Regions from separate parts of the Ectobacillus sp. genome, predicted to be linked through region 1. Evidence: riboswitches for the same ligand, from Rfam matches in the RefSeq annotation. Region 1 holds a riboswitch; the other holds the start of a gene.

What was found. A riboswitch is a leader RNA that binds a small molecule or an ion and turns the genes downstream of it on or off. The one in region 1 is predicted to bind preQ1.
Region 2: linked by a shared signal. The riboswitch ahead of AC11ZT_RS12795 (QueT transporter family protein) and the one ahead of queC (7-cyano-7-deazaguanine synthase QueC) in region 1 are both predicted to bind preQ1.

What each region holds. Positions count from the first base shown of each region.
Region 1 is NZ_JBXKMX010000249.1:159-4,127, forward strand. It holds partial or broken gene AC11ZT_RS11520 (preQ(1) synthase) at 116-283, opposite strand; gene queE (7-carboxy-7-deazaguanine synthase QueE) at 299-1,012, opposite strand; gene queD (6-carboxytetrahydropterin synthase QueD) at 1,005-1,493, opposite strand; gene queC (7-cyano-7-deazaguanine synthase QueC) at 1,493-2,155, opposite strand; PreQ1 riboswitch class I at 2,247-2,290, opposite strand; gene AC11ZT_RS11540 (ATP-binding protein) at 2,543-3,778, shown strand; gene AC11ZT_RS11545 (DUF6254 family protein) at 3,808-3,936, opposite strand.
Region 2 is NZ_JBXKMX010000279.1:1,381-12,690, forward strand. It holds gene AC11ZT_RS12755 (amino acid permease) at 1-679, shown strand, start outside; gene AC11ZT_RS12760 (HAD family hydrolase) at 763-1,416, shown strand; gene AC11ZT_RS12765 (DoxX family protein) at 1,478-2,005, opposite strand; gene AC11ZT_RS12770 (flavodoxin domain-containing protein) at 2,366-2,899, shown strand; gene AC11ZT_RS12775 (HD-GYP domain-containing protein) at 2,938-4,491, opposite strand; gene hydA (dihydropyrimidinase) at 4,828-6,249, shown strand; gene AC11ZT_RS12785 (NCS1 family nucleobase:cation symporter-1) at 6,301-7,773, shown strand; gene AC11ZT_RS12790 (allantoate amidohydrolase) at 7,868-9,088, shown strand; gene AC11ZT_RS12795 (QueT transporter family protein) at 9,211-9,696, opposite strand; PreQ1 riboswitch class I at 9,705-9,749, opposite strand; gene AC11ZT_RS12800 (DUF2871 family protein) at 9,886-10,296, opposite strand; gene argC (N-acetyl-gamma-glutamyl-phosphate reductase) at 10,567-11,310, shown strand, end outside.

The sequences.
Region 1 (3,969 bases):
TTCGATAGTCTCTGCACCTTCCCGAAAGCGGGCTTGGCTCAGGATTAGAATCGCTTCCTTCCCTGAATTCACGAGGTTTAAGCGACTGTGTCACCACAGAAGTGTGCCCTTATTGACACAAGCTAGTAAACTCCGGACAATTGAATTTGACAAAATAATCTCGTCCTTGATGATGATTATCAAACGTTTCTAAAACTTCGGGTGTATAATCAAACGCATAATTTGTTTGTTGATTTCCTAACAGCGTTACATCCTCTAACTCTTCGTTTTTACGTCCCGGCATGTTTCCTGCTCCTCCTTATACTCCACGCTTATTGCCCCACACGAGCGCATGTAGCTGCGGGAGAACTGTTACATCATTCATATTCGATTCGATTACTTGATTAATTAACCATTCGTATTTATGAAGCAAGTTCGTTACGAGCATAGCATTCTGATCCGTATAGACATCGTCATTGCCAACCTGCACATAAAATGGAACGTCTGAATACCGTTCATGCACCTCTCTCGCAAACGCAAAATCAGCTTCATTAAACACAACCACTTTAAGACTCATATGCTGATTACGTAGCCGCTCCACAATCATATCTAGAATTTCAAAATTCGTTTCCATATGAGAACTTGGTGGTTTGGGAGAGATAGTTACATCATCTATGTCAAGAAGCCATTCTTGCCATCTGCTACCTTGTGTTTCAATTGCGGTTCGAATATGATGTTCCTTCAAAAAGGACACCAGCTCGCCAATTGCTGGAATCAGCACCGGATTTCCACCCGATATTGTAACATGTGAAAATCGATTCTCACCTAAGTGCTGTAATTCTTCCCAAATTTCTTCTACATTCATTTGCCTAATATGATCCTTAGCCGACCCGTCCCATGTAAAAGCAGAATCGCACCAAGCACAATGATAATCACATCCAGCTGTTCGAACAAACATCGTTTTTTTTCCGACGACCATGCCTTCTCCTTGAATGGTTGGACCAAATATTTCTAAAACCGGAATGCTAGTCAACTAGCATCCACTCCCGTCTCATTTCGGCATAGCTAGTCGGTGTTTCATACAATTTCACAAATTCTACCCGTGCTTCTCGAAATTTCTTTGCACAGTTCGCCAAAGATTCTTCCATTTTTTCAAAAATCCAAACGACCATGTTCTCTGCTGTTGTATTCATCGGTGGCAATGTTTCATTCACATATCGATGATCTAAATAAATTTCAATCTGTTCTTTCCAAATTTTCTTTACATCACCAAAATCAACGGCAATTCCGATTTCATTTGGATATGCACTAATGCCAAATACAACTTTATACGTATGTCCATGCAAATTTTTACATTTTCCTTCGTATGCATGTAAATGATGCGCAGCGTCAAATGTAAATTCCTTGCTGACCATTACACGTTTCGCATGGTACTTTAGCTGCGACCGTTTTATATCCACATCTATTTTTTGTAAATTGTCTACAATACGAAAACCAAAAAAGCCATGCTCCATTACGCATTCGCTCCTTCGCGCTCTGCGATAAACGTATCAAGACCAGCTTTTCGAAGCTTGCATGCAGGGCATTCTCCGCATCCATCTCCGATAATTCCTTCATAGCAGGTTAATGTATTTTCACGAACAAAATCAAAAGCACCCAGTTCATCAGCCATCTTCCACGTCTGTGCTTTATTTAGCCACATAAGGGGAGTATGGATGACAAATTCATAATCCATTGCTAAATTAAGCGTTACATTTAATGACTTCACAAAAACATCCCTGCAATCTGGATACCCACTGAAATCCGTTTCACAAACACCCGTTATAATATGTCTTGCCCCTAACTGTTTTGCTAGCACAGCTGCAAAGGATAAAAACAATAGATTACGTCCATCTACAAAAGTAGATGGAAGTTCTCCGTCTTCCTGCGTAATTTCAATGTCATTCCGAGTTAGTGCATTAGGAGCAAGCTGATTCAACAAGCCCATATCAAGAATCGTATGCTTTACACCCAGTGTCTTAGCAATATTTGTTGCACATTCAATTTCTAAACGATGACGTTGATTATAATTAAACGTTACCGCTTCTACTTCCTTAAACTGTTGCAACGCCCAAAACAAACATGTTGTACTATCTTGTCCGCCGCTAAATACAACAACTGCCTTTTCTTGCTTCATCATCGACTCATTCTCCTTTTCTCTCTTAAGAAAATTAGAAGACGAGTATTCTTGAACTTCATAAAAAACAAAACAAATCCGCTGGATGTTGTTTTTCTTAGTTTTTTATAGAGGGAGTTCGCGAACCTCTCCCATGCCTTGGCATGGACTTTCTTCCATTCAATTTTATAAAAAGATAGAATCCACTATCACTTCATACCTATGTATTGTAATGGAAAGAGCCAAATTCCGCAACAGACCCTTCATCTAGTACAACTTTTATGTGGACAAATTATAGTATTTATATTTTTTTCTAATAATAGTATTATATACCTATAAAGATTTTTTCTTTGAAAGAATGAGGTGATTTAGGTATTGAAGATTTTTATCGTCTACCAGCTGATGAACATGTTAATTATTTTAATTTCTACCTTAACATATCATCTTTTCTGGGTACAAAAAGGGAGACAACATCCCAAGCTTAGTTCCTTCATTTTCATTATTCTAAGTATATGCTCTGCCTTTCTTTGCATTACATTTGCAGCCCAGCCCTTTAGTGGCTATCGATTTGATATGAGACAAATTGTTCTAATTAGCAGTACATATATTGGTGGTCCTGTTGCAGGAGGAATCGTATGGGTTGCAATGAATATATATCGTTTATTTTGGGGTGGTATCGGCGGGTATAATACCCTACTTGCTTCAACCATTCTATTTATAGTACTTATATTTACACGTCGAATTTATATCCAATCTACCTTTTCTAAGAAAGTTGTACTGTCCATTTTCATCTCAGCCGTATTCTCAGGAGGTTGGATTCCATTTTTCATTGCCGAAGTAAGTCCAAAAGCATACATGAGCTATATTATTGTATACCAACTTTGCAGTACGTTTGGAACTATATTAATACTCTATTTAATAGAAATTTTGCGTTCTCAGGTAAAACTCCAGGAAGAACTTATGAACGCGGAAAAGTTTCAGCTTATTGGTGAAATGGCGGCTTCCATTTCACATGAGATACGCAATCCCCTCACTTCCACACGCGGTTTTTTACAGCTTCTTCAATCGGAAAATTGCTCGCGTGAAGAACAAAAGGTGTACTTAGATATAGCAATCAATGGGATTGACCAAGCAAATCATGTGCTTACGGATTACTTGACATTCGCTAAGCCAAGCATTGACAAAATGCAAACGTTAGATTTGCATCACGAGATAGCTAGTGTTCTTAGTCTCATTACGCCGATGGCTAATTTTGCAAACGTCATCATTCAGTATAGTCCGCCTCATTATTCATCTTCCGTTCTTGGTGAAAAACAAAAGCTGCATCAATGTTTGCTTAACATTCTTAAAAACTCAATTGAGGCGATGCCTACGGGAGGAACTTTAACAATTTCAACAAAATCGTATGAACAAGAAATCGAGCTTCTAATAGAAGATACTGGAATTGGAATGAGTGACGATCAATTAAAACGACTTGGGTCCCCCTTTTACTCTACGAAAGAAAAAGGGACTGGTCTAGGAATGATGGTCGTATTTAGTGTTATAAAGGCAATGGGAGGTACCATTGACATATTAAGCAACCTCGATAATGGTACAAAATTCAAATTATGCTTTCCAATTGTAGTAAAAATGAAGAAATCGTAAATATACTACATTACGATTTCTTCATTTTTTTACAGCTTTCTTTCATTCGGTTTTTCGTTATCGGTTAGTTCTGCAAATGATTTCACTTTTCCATGAGGTTGTTGATTTTCTTTCCTAGATTTCCACTGTCGCTCTGCCTCTCTCTTTTGATCAGCCATACACATCACCACCTTGTATATTGTTTCTTTCAT
Region 2 (11,310 bases), on a different contig from region 1:
TTTGTTGCCACTCGTTCCAGCAAGAAATCTAACAGGGGATGCGAGTCCATTTGTAGTAGCGCTTACGAGTCATGGGCTCGGCTTTGCCGGAAATGTCATTACGATTGTGTTAGTGACTGCCATTTTGTCTACAATGATTGCTTCGACATTTGGACTGGCTAGAATGCTGCGTTCACTGGCGGCAGAAGGACATGCTCCCTCATGGTTAGAGGGAAGGGGAAATATACCATACAAGGGGATTCTCGTTTCAGGTGCAGCGATGCTTGCAGGACTTGGGCTCGGGCTACTACTTCCAAAGCAGGTATATTTGTTTTTAGTGAGCGCAGGAGGATTTTCACTTTTGTTTACATATATCGTGATTATTGCCTCTCACTTGAAACTTCGCAAGAATAGACAGTGTACGAGTGAAACTATGTGCCAAGTGCCTGGTTATCCTTTTTCCTCCTGGTTTACATTAATCAGTTTGGTAGCTATTGTAGCAAGTATGCCGTTAGTGCCTGAACAAGGAACAGGGCTAGTAGCAGGACTAGCCTTACTTGTTTTTTATACGGCTGTGTATGGGGTCATGAAAGTCAAAGCAGTAGAAAAGAGAAAACAGCCATTTCGATTCGAATCACTAAATATGGAGGCATCCGAAGAGATTTCACCAAAAAGTAACGAAGAAGAGGATGAGAAGTAGTCACCTATTCTTTTTGTTCCGAAACCCATATGAATTTGTTAGTATAGTAAGAAAACATGATGGGTATGGAAAGAGGAAGAAAAATGAATCATTTTGATGTTATACTTTTGGATTTAGACGGCACTATTTCGGATCCGAAAGTTGGGATTGTTACTTCTATTCAATATGCGTTACATAAGATGGGAATTACAGAGAGTGACACCGAAAAGCTAGAACTATTTATTGGCCCGCCTTTAAAGGATTCATTTTCTGAATTCTACGGATTTTCCGATGAGCAATGTAAGGAAGCAATACGGTACTACCGGGAATATTTTACGAAGCAAGGTATGTTTGAAAATGAACTGTATCCTGGATTTCGGGAATTAGTAAGGGACATAAAACAACAGGGGAAGAAAGTATTTGTAGCAACATCTAAGCCTACAGAATTTGCGACCAGTATTCTTAAATATTTTCAAATGGATTCATTGTTTGATGATGTGATTGGAAGTAATTTAGATGGGACTCGTACTTTGAAGGCTGAAGTGATTGCACATATTATTCAAAAGTATCATTTGGACCCTGAATCAATTGTGATGATTGGAGATAGAAAATACGATATAGTTGGAGCGAATGAAAACCATATATCCTCGGTGGCGGTAACGTATGGGTATGGTACGTTAGAAGAATTAACAGCAGCTGCTCCATCCTATATTGCAACGAGTGTTGCTGAATTACATACACTGCTTTTGGCAAAATAATGAGAAAACACCTTCACATTTGAAGGTGTTTTCTCATTATTTATATTCATTAGATTGCTTGTTAAGCTACCTTTTTTGTACCATCGGAATGAGGAGTATTTGGTGCACTTGGAAATTTAGGGAATATATGAATATTATAATGGTTAAGTAAGCCATCAACGCCCCATTTTCCAGCATTAGCACCAGCTAATAAGATAAACATAGAAAGAAGTACTAATTGTGGATTTGTACTCGTTGTACCACTAAACAGATAAGCAAAGTTCATAACCATACCAAAGAATACGGCAGTTCTTGGTAGGAAACCGATAATAAGTCCTAATCCTACTAATAATTCTCCCCATGGTACTAAGAAGTTAAATAAGCCAACATTCGGTAATGCAAAATGTGTTAGGAAGCTTGCCCACCAAGCCTGTACAGCAGGATGTGCGCCAGTAGCTTTCGCAATGCCTCCCTTTAAGAAACCGCTTGCATCAAAACCCCCAGTTAATTTTTCGTACCCAGATGTAATCCATTCGTATCCTACATATAAACGTAATACCAATATTAAAATAGCTGAATACTTATTGTTACGAAGGAATTGAACGACCATTTTCATACACCTCTTTTTTGAGATAGTGAAGAAGTTATGTTCTATCACTTCTTCCCTTTTAGTATATTCCAAAAAATAATGGTAGGATGTCCCATCTGTTACAATCATGTTGACAAAATGTTACAAATTATTGAAAAACATTCTCAAAAGCAGATAGGCTGATTCATTTGTTCCGTTCACGGAAAAGTAAGAAACGTTCATTATGTAATAGAGTGGGAGATGTTACAGTTTAATTAAATAGTAGTAGATTCAAATAGGATGTTCAGACCAAGGTTCTTTACATAATCCGAATTATATGAACGGAATATAGATGGATACGTCTTTATTTGACAACTTAAATGAATGAAAAGGAGAATTCATATGAAAACACTGATTCTATATGGATCTAAGCATGGATGTACAGAACGGTGCAGTTTAAGTTTGGGTGAAAAGGTACATGGGGAAGTAACGATAGTAAAGTATCATAATGAAACCGTACTTGATTTAACATCCTTTGAAACGATTATTATAGGAGGATCGGTATATGGGGGAACGATTCAACAAGAGATAAGTAGTTTTTGCCGAGAGAATCTTCCCGTGTTACTTACGAAACGAGTAGGACTCTTTCTTTGCTCTATGATGAAAGAGGAAAAAGCGCAGATTCAGCTTCAGGTAGCCTTTCCTTCCGTACTTGTAGCACACGCAGTAGCCGTGGAACAGTTTGGAGGCGAGATTCGGTGGAATAATTTGAACTTAATGGAAAAGCTTATGGTGAAGATTGTTGCGAAAACCGAAATGAATCTTTCAAATGAAGAAATAGGAAACGATGTGTCAACCGTTTCCGAGGATAAAATTATTTTATTTGCCGAGCGTATAAATGCAGACTTGGATTCTTCTTCCCTTTCCCCTCAATAGCTCCCATATAATGGTAGCTATTGAGGGGAGCTTCCCCATTACAGATTTTCTGAATGGGAAGGCTCACACACAGGGGGGAGTCTGTCATTAGTTGCGGGATTCTCAAGACTCTCATCTTGCATTAGCTGAACAAATAATCCTGCATAATACGGATCCCACTGCGTTCCTTTTCCAGAATAAATAATGCTTAGCGCTTTATCGCAAGGCATTCCATTACGGTAGGGGCGATTGGATGTCATAGCATCGTATGCATCGGCAACAGCCATTATTCTGCCAAATAGCGGTATATTTTCTCCGCTTAGTCCTTCTGGATATCCCTTCCCGTCGTATCGTTCATGATGATATTTTACACCTGGGAGAAGTGGTTGTAACTCAATTGGTAGATTAATTTGTTCTAATATGTGTGCACCAATCACAGGATGCTGTTTAATTTGGTCGAACTCCTCGTCTGTTAGTTTTCCTTCCTTAAGTAACACTGCATCTTTAATTCCAATTTTCCCAATATCGTGAAGCAGGGCGGATTTTCGCAATAACTCGATTTGTAATGGATCTAAATGTGCTGCTTTCGCTAGTTTTACCGTATATTCAGCTACTCGAATCGAATGTCCAGCTGTATAGGGGTCACGTGCATCTAATGTGGCCGCAAATACGGTGAAGAAGCTTTCGATAAGCATATGTTTTTGATTATCTCGCTTCTGGATGCCTTGTATCATATTATTAAATCCTGAAATAACATATGCAAATTCATCTGAATAGGTATTGTCGATAGGCTGCAGCTTTCCTCTTCTAACTTGTAAAATGTTTTGTTCTAATACATATATAGGTTTTTTTATATTTTCATATAATAGAATACTGCAAAGAGCAGACAGGGCTACGATCATAACAAGAATAATTACGGACCAACTCCAATACCCATCGAGGTTATCGGATGTATGCTGACTTAATTGGACAGTAGAGGCAAGCGTATATAACAAGACCGGAAAAACAGCAATAAATGCAGAACTTAGTAAAAGCTTCTTTCGAATGCTTATGAATTCATGTTTATCAATTTCGAAATATTCATTATATAAATCTTTCGCTAGATGGTTAAGATGCCTGATTAGTGAATGAAGAATCCGCTCTGTTAGAAAAAACTCAATTAAAGCGTGGAGTGTAGCAACCAAAATAGCGCCTATACATGCTAACCCAATGTAATAATAGGGTAGGTGTAATTGACCCGTTTGCACAAAGTAAAACGCTAAAATAGATGCTGGAACGGATAGTCCAAACAAATGTGGAAGCAAAATGCGTCGTACGGTTAATGTTGGTAGCCGATGTGCAGTTGTGAAGGCTTGCTTTATGACGTCTAGTGAAGGAGTAGGACTTAGGAGGGCAACCTTAATCGGATTAATATGATGTTTATAGACAATATATTCAAAAGTATACATCGATAACATGGAAACAAGCATAATGAACAACAAAATGTAATTTTCATTTTGTGAAAGATGAAGAGTATGAAAAATAAAGACACTGCCTACACCAACAACGGCGAGTATAGAGCCTATGATGTAATTGAGTAGTAATTGTTTTTGTAATTTTTTAAAGAGTAACATAATCGTATGCCCCTGTCCCAAGATTATCCTTATAAAAGGTAACATAAAAGATTAATCCTTGTATAGATGAACAAATAAAAATTCACTATTTCATCATAACAATATGGAATCTAATGCCGTGGATCAAACATAATAATCAGAACATTCTAAAATTTAGGTGAGATTATCTTACATAAACTGATACAACATACATGTTATGGAATAAAATGTACCTATTAAACAAGAAACCATAGTGGAAATGGAGGGAAAGATGTCAGTCTCGTTAACACAAGTAAGTGAAATAAGTTCATTTATATGTGAAGTGATTTGAAGAGGAGGAATCTTATCTTGAAGCAGATGATTATCAAAAACGGAATTATTGTAACTGCTGCTGATGTATATAAGGCAGATATTCGAATTAACGGTGAAACGATTGTAGAAATTGCTGATACGATTCATCCGACAATGGAGGATGAAGTAATCTATGCGGATGGAAATTATGTTTTTCCTGGCGGGATTGATGTTCACACTCACTTAGCATGGCCATTTCAAAATACGGGAACAGCAGACGATTTTGAGAGTGGAACGAAGGCTGCCGCAGTTGGGGGAATTACAACTGTGATTAATTTCACAAGTCCAGGGAAAGATCAAACCCTCGTAGAAAATCTACATGAATGGAAGGACAAGGCGAAATTATCTGCGATTGATTACGGCTTTCATACTATTATAAATGGTTATAAGGACAGTTATTTGGAAGAACTGCCGATATTGGCTAACGAAGAAGGTGTGACCTCTATTAAGCTATTTATGGCTTATAAGGGCGAACTAATGGTTAATGATTTGGAAATGTATAAAATTATGAAGCGAGCAGGTGAACTAGGTATTGTTACCAATGTTCACGCTGAAAATGGTGACATCATTGACGAAATGGTAGCAGATAGCCTGGCTCAAGGGAAAACGGAACCTATTTACCATGCCTACACACGTCCCCCAGAACTAGAGGGAGAGGCAACAGGGCGTGCATTGTCAATTGCTGAGGTTGCGAAAGCGCCTGTATACATTGTCCATGTAACGTGCAAAGAAGCGCTTGATCAAATTGAAAGAGCGAAGAAAAGAGGGGTACTCGCTTTTGGTGAGACATGTCCTCAGTACTTAGCATTAGACGAAAGTTACTTAGAGTTGCCAGATTTTGAAGGGGCAAAATATGTATGTTCTCCGCCGCTACGAAAAAAGCATAATCAAGATGCCCTATGGAAAGGAATACAAACAGGAGTCCTTTCTACGTTAGCATCCGATCATTGTCCTTTCTTCTTTGATGGGCAGAAGTCATTAGGGAAGGAAAGCTTTGCTAAAATTCCAAATGGAATTCCTGGACTTGAGGAAATCTATTCGATTGCTTTTCAATATGGTGTTCAAGAAAAACGAATTTCTTTGCAGAAGTTTGTAGAAATTACGAGTGCAGGACCTGCAAAAATATTTGGATTATATCCGAAAAAAGGAACAATCGCTATCGGAGCTGATGCGGATCTAGTCATTGTTGATCCAACTCGTAGCAGAACGCTTAGTCAAAAAACACAGTATACAAACTGTGATTATAACTCCTATGAAGGAACGAAAATCCAAGGTGTTCTTACACATGTTCTATCTCGCGGAAAAATTGTTGCGCATGAAGGAACGTTTACAGGCCAGGTAGGTCATGGAAAATACCAATATCGTAGAAAATTTAATGCTCCTTTAGAAGGCAAGCCATTACAATTTGCAACTAGCACAAAGGAATAATAGAAAATGATTGTGAGATTTTATCTATATTGTAAATAGGGAGGAATTACTTTGAGTTTACTAGCACATGATACGACCGAAATCGTTGATAAAGACCCCTCACTTTATAATGAAGATTTAGCACCTGTTGCAAAAGCAAAAAGAAATTGGAATTGGATTAACTATACGACTGTTTGGATGGGAATGGTTCATAATATCGTAGCCTATGAAACAGCAGGTAGTTTGATAGGATTAGGAATGAGTGTTTGGCAGGCGCTTGCAACCGTAATAGCAGCAAACATCGTTCTGATTATAGCAATGTGGTTAAATGGAGTGGCTGGAGCGAAATATGGAACGCCGTTTCCTGTATTAGTCAGAGCCTCATTTGGTTATAAGGGAGCACATATTCCTGTACTGATTCGAGCATTCGTTGCGATCTTCTGGTTCTCTGTTCAGGCATATGCGGGAAGTAAAGCAGTTGGTGCTATTTTGGGTGCTTTGATACCAGGATGGAATTCTCTTGAACAATACAACATTTTAGGACTAGGGCTAAATGCGGCAATTGCAGTTGCGCTTTTCTGGATTTTACATGCATACATTATTTCTCATGGTATGGAACGTGTTAAATTTTTCGAACTGTGGGCAGGTCCATTAATTATTGTATTAGGTTTAGGACTTGTTATTTGGGCTATTTCAGTATCTAAAGGACTTGGACCATTATTTATGGAACCATCCACGTTAACAGGTTCAAAGTTTTGGGAGACCTTCGCAATTTCTGTAACCGGACTTGTAGGAACATGGGCTACATTAATTTTAAATATTCCCGACTTTACACGTTTCTCTCGTAGTCAGAAAGATCAAATGATTGGCCAGGCTATTGGATTACCCGTTACGGCTATCATTTTTGCAATTATAAGTATTATTACAACTTCAGGAACAATCGTTGCATTTGGTAAACCAATTTGGGATCCAGTGGTTCTCTTACAACAATTCGGAAATCCAGTGGTTTTAATATTAGGTGCATTTGCTCTTCTTATTGCTACTTTATCGGTTAACGTAGCTGCCAATGTTGTTTCACCTGCATATGATCTTGTAAACTTGTTCCCTAAAAAGTTAACCTTCGTGAAGGCAGGACTCATTTCAGTTGTAGCTGCAATCTTTTTCATGCCTTGGCTATGGTTTGATAATGCAGATACAATCTTTAACGTTCTAGGAGCCATAGGCGGAGCACTTGGGCCGGTAGCAGGAATCATGATTGCGGATTTCTTCTTAGTTCGCCGTAGTCAATATGATGTAAGGAGCTTATATAGTAAAACAGGTGAGTATACGTATAACAATGGTTGGAATCCACGAGCATTTGTTGCATTAGCTGTTGGTTTGCTCGTTTCCTTCATTGGATTAATCATTCCTGCGCTGCATGTCCTTTACACCTACTCATGGTTTTTAGGAATCGGCTTTGGGTTTGTAACGTATACATTCCTAATGCGTACAGCTACTAGTAATCTCTCAATAGAGGAAAAATTAAATAATGTTCCGACTCCTTAAGTAATACGCACTGTGAGAAAAGGCATCTTGAAACTTAAGATGCCTTTCTTAGTATAGAAAAGATATGGAATATATGACATGAAGGGGTGGTTGCATGCAACAGCAAAAGATTTTGATTAATGGGGAACGCTTAAAGGATGAATTAGAGCGGTTTGCCGACTATGGTCGTACAAAAAACAATGGTGTAACAAGACTTTCTTTATCAGAAGAAGACCGCCTTGTACGAGACTATTTTTGTTCTTGCTGTGAGGAACTAGGTATGTCCATTAAAGTGGATGATATGGGTTGTATTTATGCAACTCTTCCAGGAATAGAAGATGCGCCTCCTGTTATGATGGGCTCGCATTTGGATTCAGTAAAAAAAGGCGGCCGATTCGATGGAGTATTAGGCGTGGTAGCTGGTTTAGAAGTAGTAAGAACGATTGTAGAGCATAATATTAAGCCGAAGATTCCGATTACCATTATTGATTTTACGAACGAAGAAGGAGCTAGATTTGAACCTTCCATGATGGCTTCAGGAGTTATTTCAGGAAAATTTGAAAAAGATGTGATGATGAAAAAAACAGATCCAGAAGGTATAACTTTTGAACAAGCCTTGCAAGCAAGTGGTTACGCAGGGGAGAGTGATAATCGATTAAAGGATGCTACCGCCTATCTCGAAATGCATATTGAGCAAGGTCCAGTTTTAGAAGCAGAGTCACTTTCGATTGGTGTAGTGGATTGTGTAGTTGGTATGGTCTGCTATGAAATTGAAATTACCGGAGAATCTGATCATGCTGGAACGACTCCAATGAGTATGAGAAAGGATGCACTCTTTACGGCAAATGATATGATAACGGAAATTCGTAGTAAGCTTAGCACGCTTGATCGAGAGTTAGTATATACAATTGGCAGAATGAACGTTCTTCCTAATATTCATACTGTTATACCAAATAAGGTTATTTTTACGCTGGAAGCAAGACATAAAAATCCTGAAGTCATAAGCAAAGTGGAAGAAATGATAATAGGTCTGCAGAGCTCGGAAGGCTGTGACGTGAAAAAGACAAAGCTTTGGGATAGAGAAACGGTTTGGTTTGATAAAGACCTTTGTAATATCTTAGAACAATCTACCCAATTGCTAGGCTATTCTTACAAACGAATAGCAAGCGGCGCAGGACATGATGCCCAGTTTATTGCGAGTTTTATTCCTTCAGCGATGCTTTTTGTCCCAAGTATTAAAGGGAAAAGTCACTGTGAGGAGGAGCTGACACTTTGGGAAGAGTGTGAAAAAGGAGTAAATGTATTATTAGAAACAGTTCTAGCGTTAGAAGCATAATGGTTAGCTTATACTTGAATACTATCTCCGAGGGAGAAGGTCCATGTTCCTTCTCTTTTGTGCTAAAAGGGGGACGTTAATGCAACAAACCCAAGATCCAGTACTGGATCTTGGGTTTGTTCTTACACACGTTTTTCAAAATCGACTCGTTTATTTAACGTATACATAATCGGTACGCCGACAATCATCACAATAAATTCCCCAATTGCGGTTGTTAGCCATGTTAATAAAAATGGCAATTGTAAGGCTAAGTGAAGCTCAGCTGCGATGAGAAACATACTAAAGGTAAATACGAGTGTATTAAAAATCATGCGCTTATATATACTTTTGATGAAGCGTGCCGATACGATTGTAGTAAGAAGGGCAAGAATGGATTGTCCAACTCCAAAAATTAAATCATATAGGGCCATAGGAGAAAAAAATAGATTGGTTAAAAAAACACCAAGGATAATTCCATACACATACTTTTTGTTAAATACAACGAGATGATTGAACATCTCAGAAATTCGAAATTGTATATTAGTAAATCCAAATGGCTGAATAATCGCGGAAACCGCGATATACAAAGCTGCTACAATTCCATTTCCAACAAGGGTTTTCAATTTCATTTTACATTCTCTCCTTAGTTTTTTAGCGTGGGAGGGTTGCGAACCACGTTCAAGTACACACTCGATTTTTAATAGTAAAGGATGATGATGGAATTCGTCAATAAAAAAGTATGCGAAAACAAGGACGAATCCATTGCTATACTTGGATTCGTCCTTGTTTTCATTATAAATTTCTATGGAAGCTTTACATTATTTTTCTGCTTTCACACGATCCTTTAAACATAGAAAAAAGAGGATAAAGCCTATGGAAAGAATAATATGTCCAATTCCGGCAATTCCAGCAATGGCAGCGCCTGTTGTTACACCCATAACTGTTAATGTACCATGAATACCCATCACTACAACGGTAATAACTAAACCAATATTATATATATAATAGAACCAATTGAACAGATCGCTAGAAGATAATGAAAAACTCTTTTCAAATAATAGAACAAGTAAGAACATTAACATGCCTAGCACGAATAAATGTGTGTGTAGAATGGATAGCATTGTTTTTCCAGTGAAATTGTAGGAAACCGTAATTTGTCGATAGTAAAGACCGGCAAGAAGCCCTAAGATGGCGTAAATAAAAGCAGTATTTAGAAGTTTTTTCATCATGATTTTCCTTTCCAAGTTGGAATTTGTAAGAAACGATTACTAGCAAACTAACACATTTCATTTTATAAAAATTCCCTGGTTCAAGCATTCTGCTTCACTATACCTTACGTGTATTTTATTAGTCAAGTTTTGAATAGTTACGTTTTCTAAAACAATGTAGTGATGGATTGAATTTGAACCATAGGAAGAAGTGTTTTAGATTCACTATTGTATTATTATTCATAATTCCGTATTATATTTCATATGAGATAGTTTTTAGGGGGGATTGTTATGAAATATAAAGTATTTGTGGACGGACAAGAAGGAACGACTGGGTTAAAGATCCGTGAATATTTAGCAAAACGCGATGACCTTTCAATTCTAGAAATTGATGCGAGTAAGCGTAAAGATAAAGAAACAAGAAAACTATTATTAAATGAAGCGGATATTGCTTTTCTCTGCTTACCGGACGAAGTGGCAAGAGAATCAGCAACACTTGTTACAAATCCGCATACGAAAATTATTGATGCAAGCACTGCGTTTCGGACAAATGACAACTGGGTATATGGCTTACCTGAATTACATAATAGAAGAGAGAAAATCGCCACATCGAAACGGGTGTCAAATCCAGGCTGTCATGCAACTGCATTTATCCTCTCCATGTATCCATTGGTTCAAAACGGGATTGTACCTCAAGATTATCCAATCTTTGCTCAGTCAATAAGCGGATATAGCGGCGGTGGTAAAAAGCTGATTCAAGCATATGAATCAGAGCAAAAGGAAGAATGGAACAGTCCAAAGCATTATGCCCTTGCTCTGCATCATAAACATCTACCAGAAATGAAGAAAATAGTTGGTCTTTCCTATGATCCTATTTTTACACCAATTGTTGCGAATTATTATAAGGGACTCGCTGTATCCATTGCGCTACACCCACGCATGCTTCAGAAAAAAATGGGTGCTAAGGAAATTCACGAATTGCTGTCCTCCTACTATGAAGGAGAGAAATTTGTTTCTGTTATGCCATATAATAGT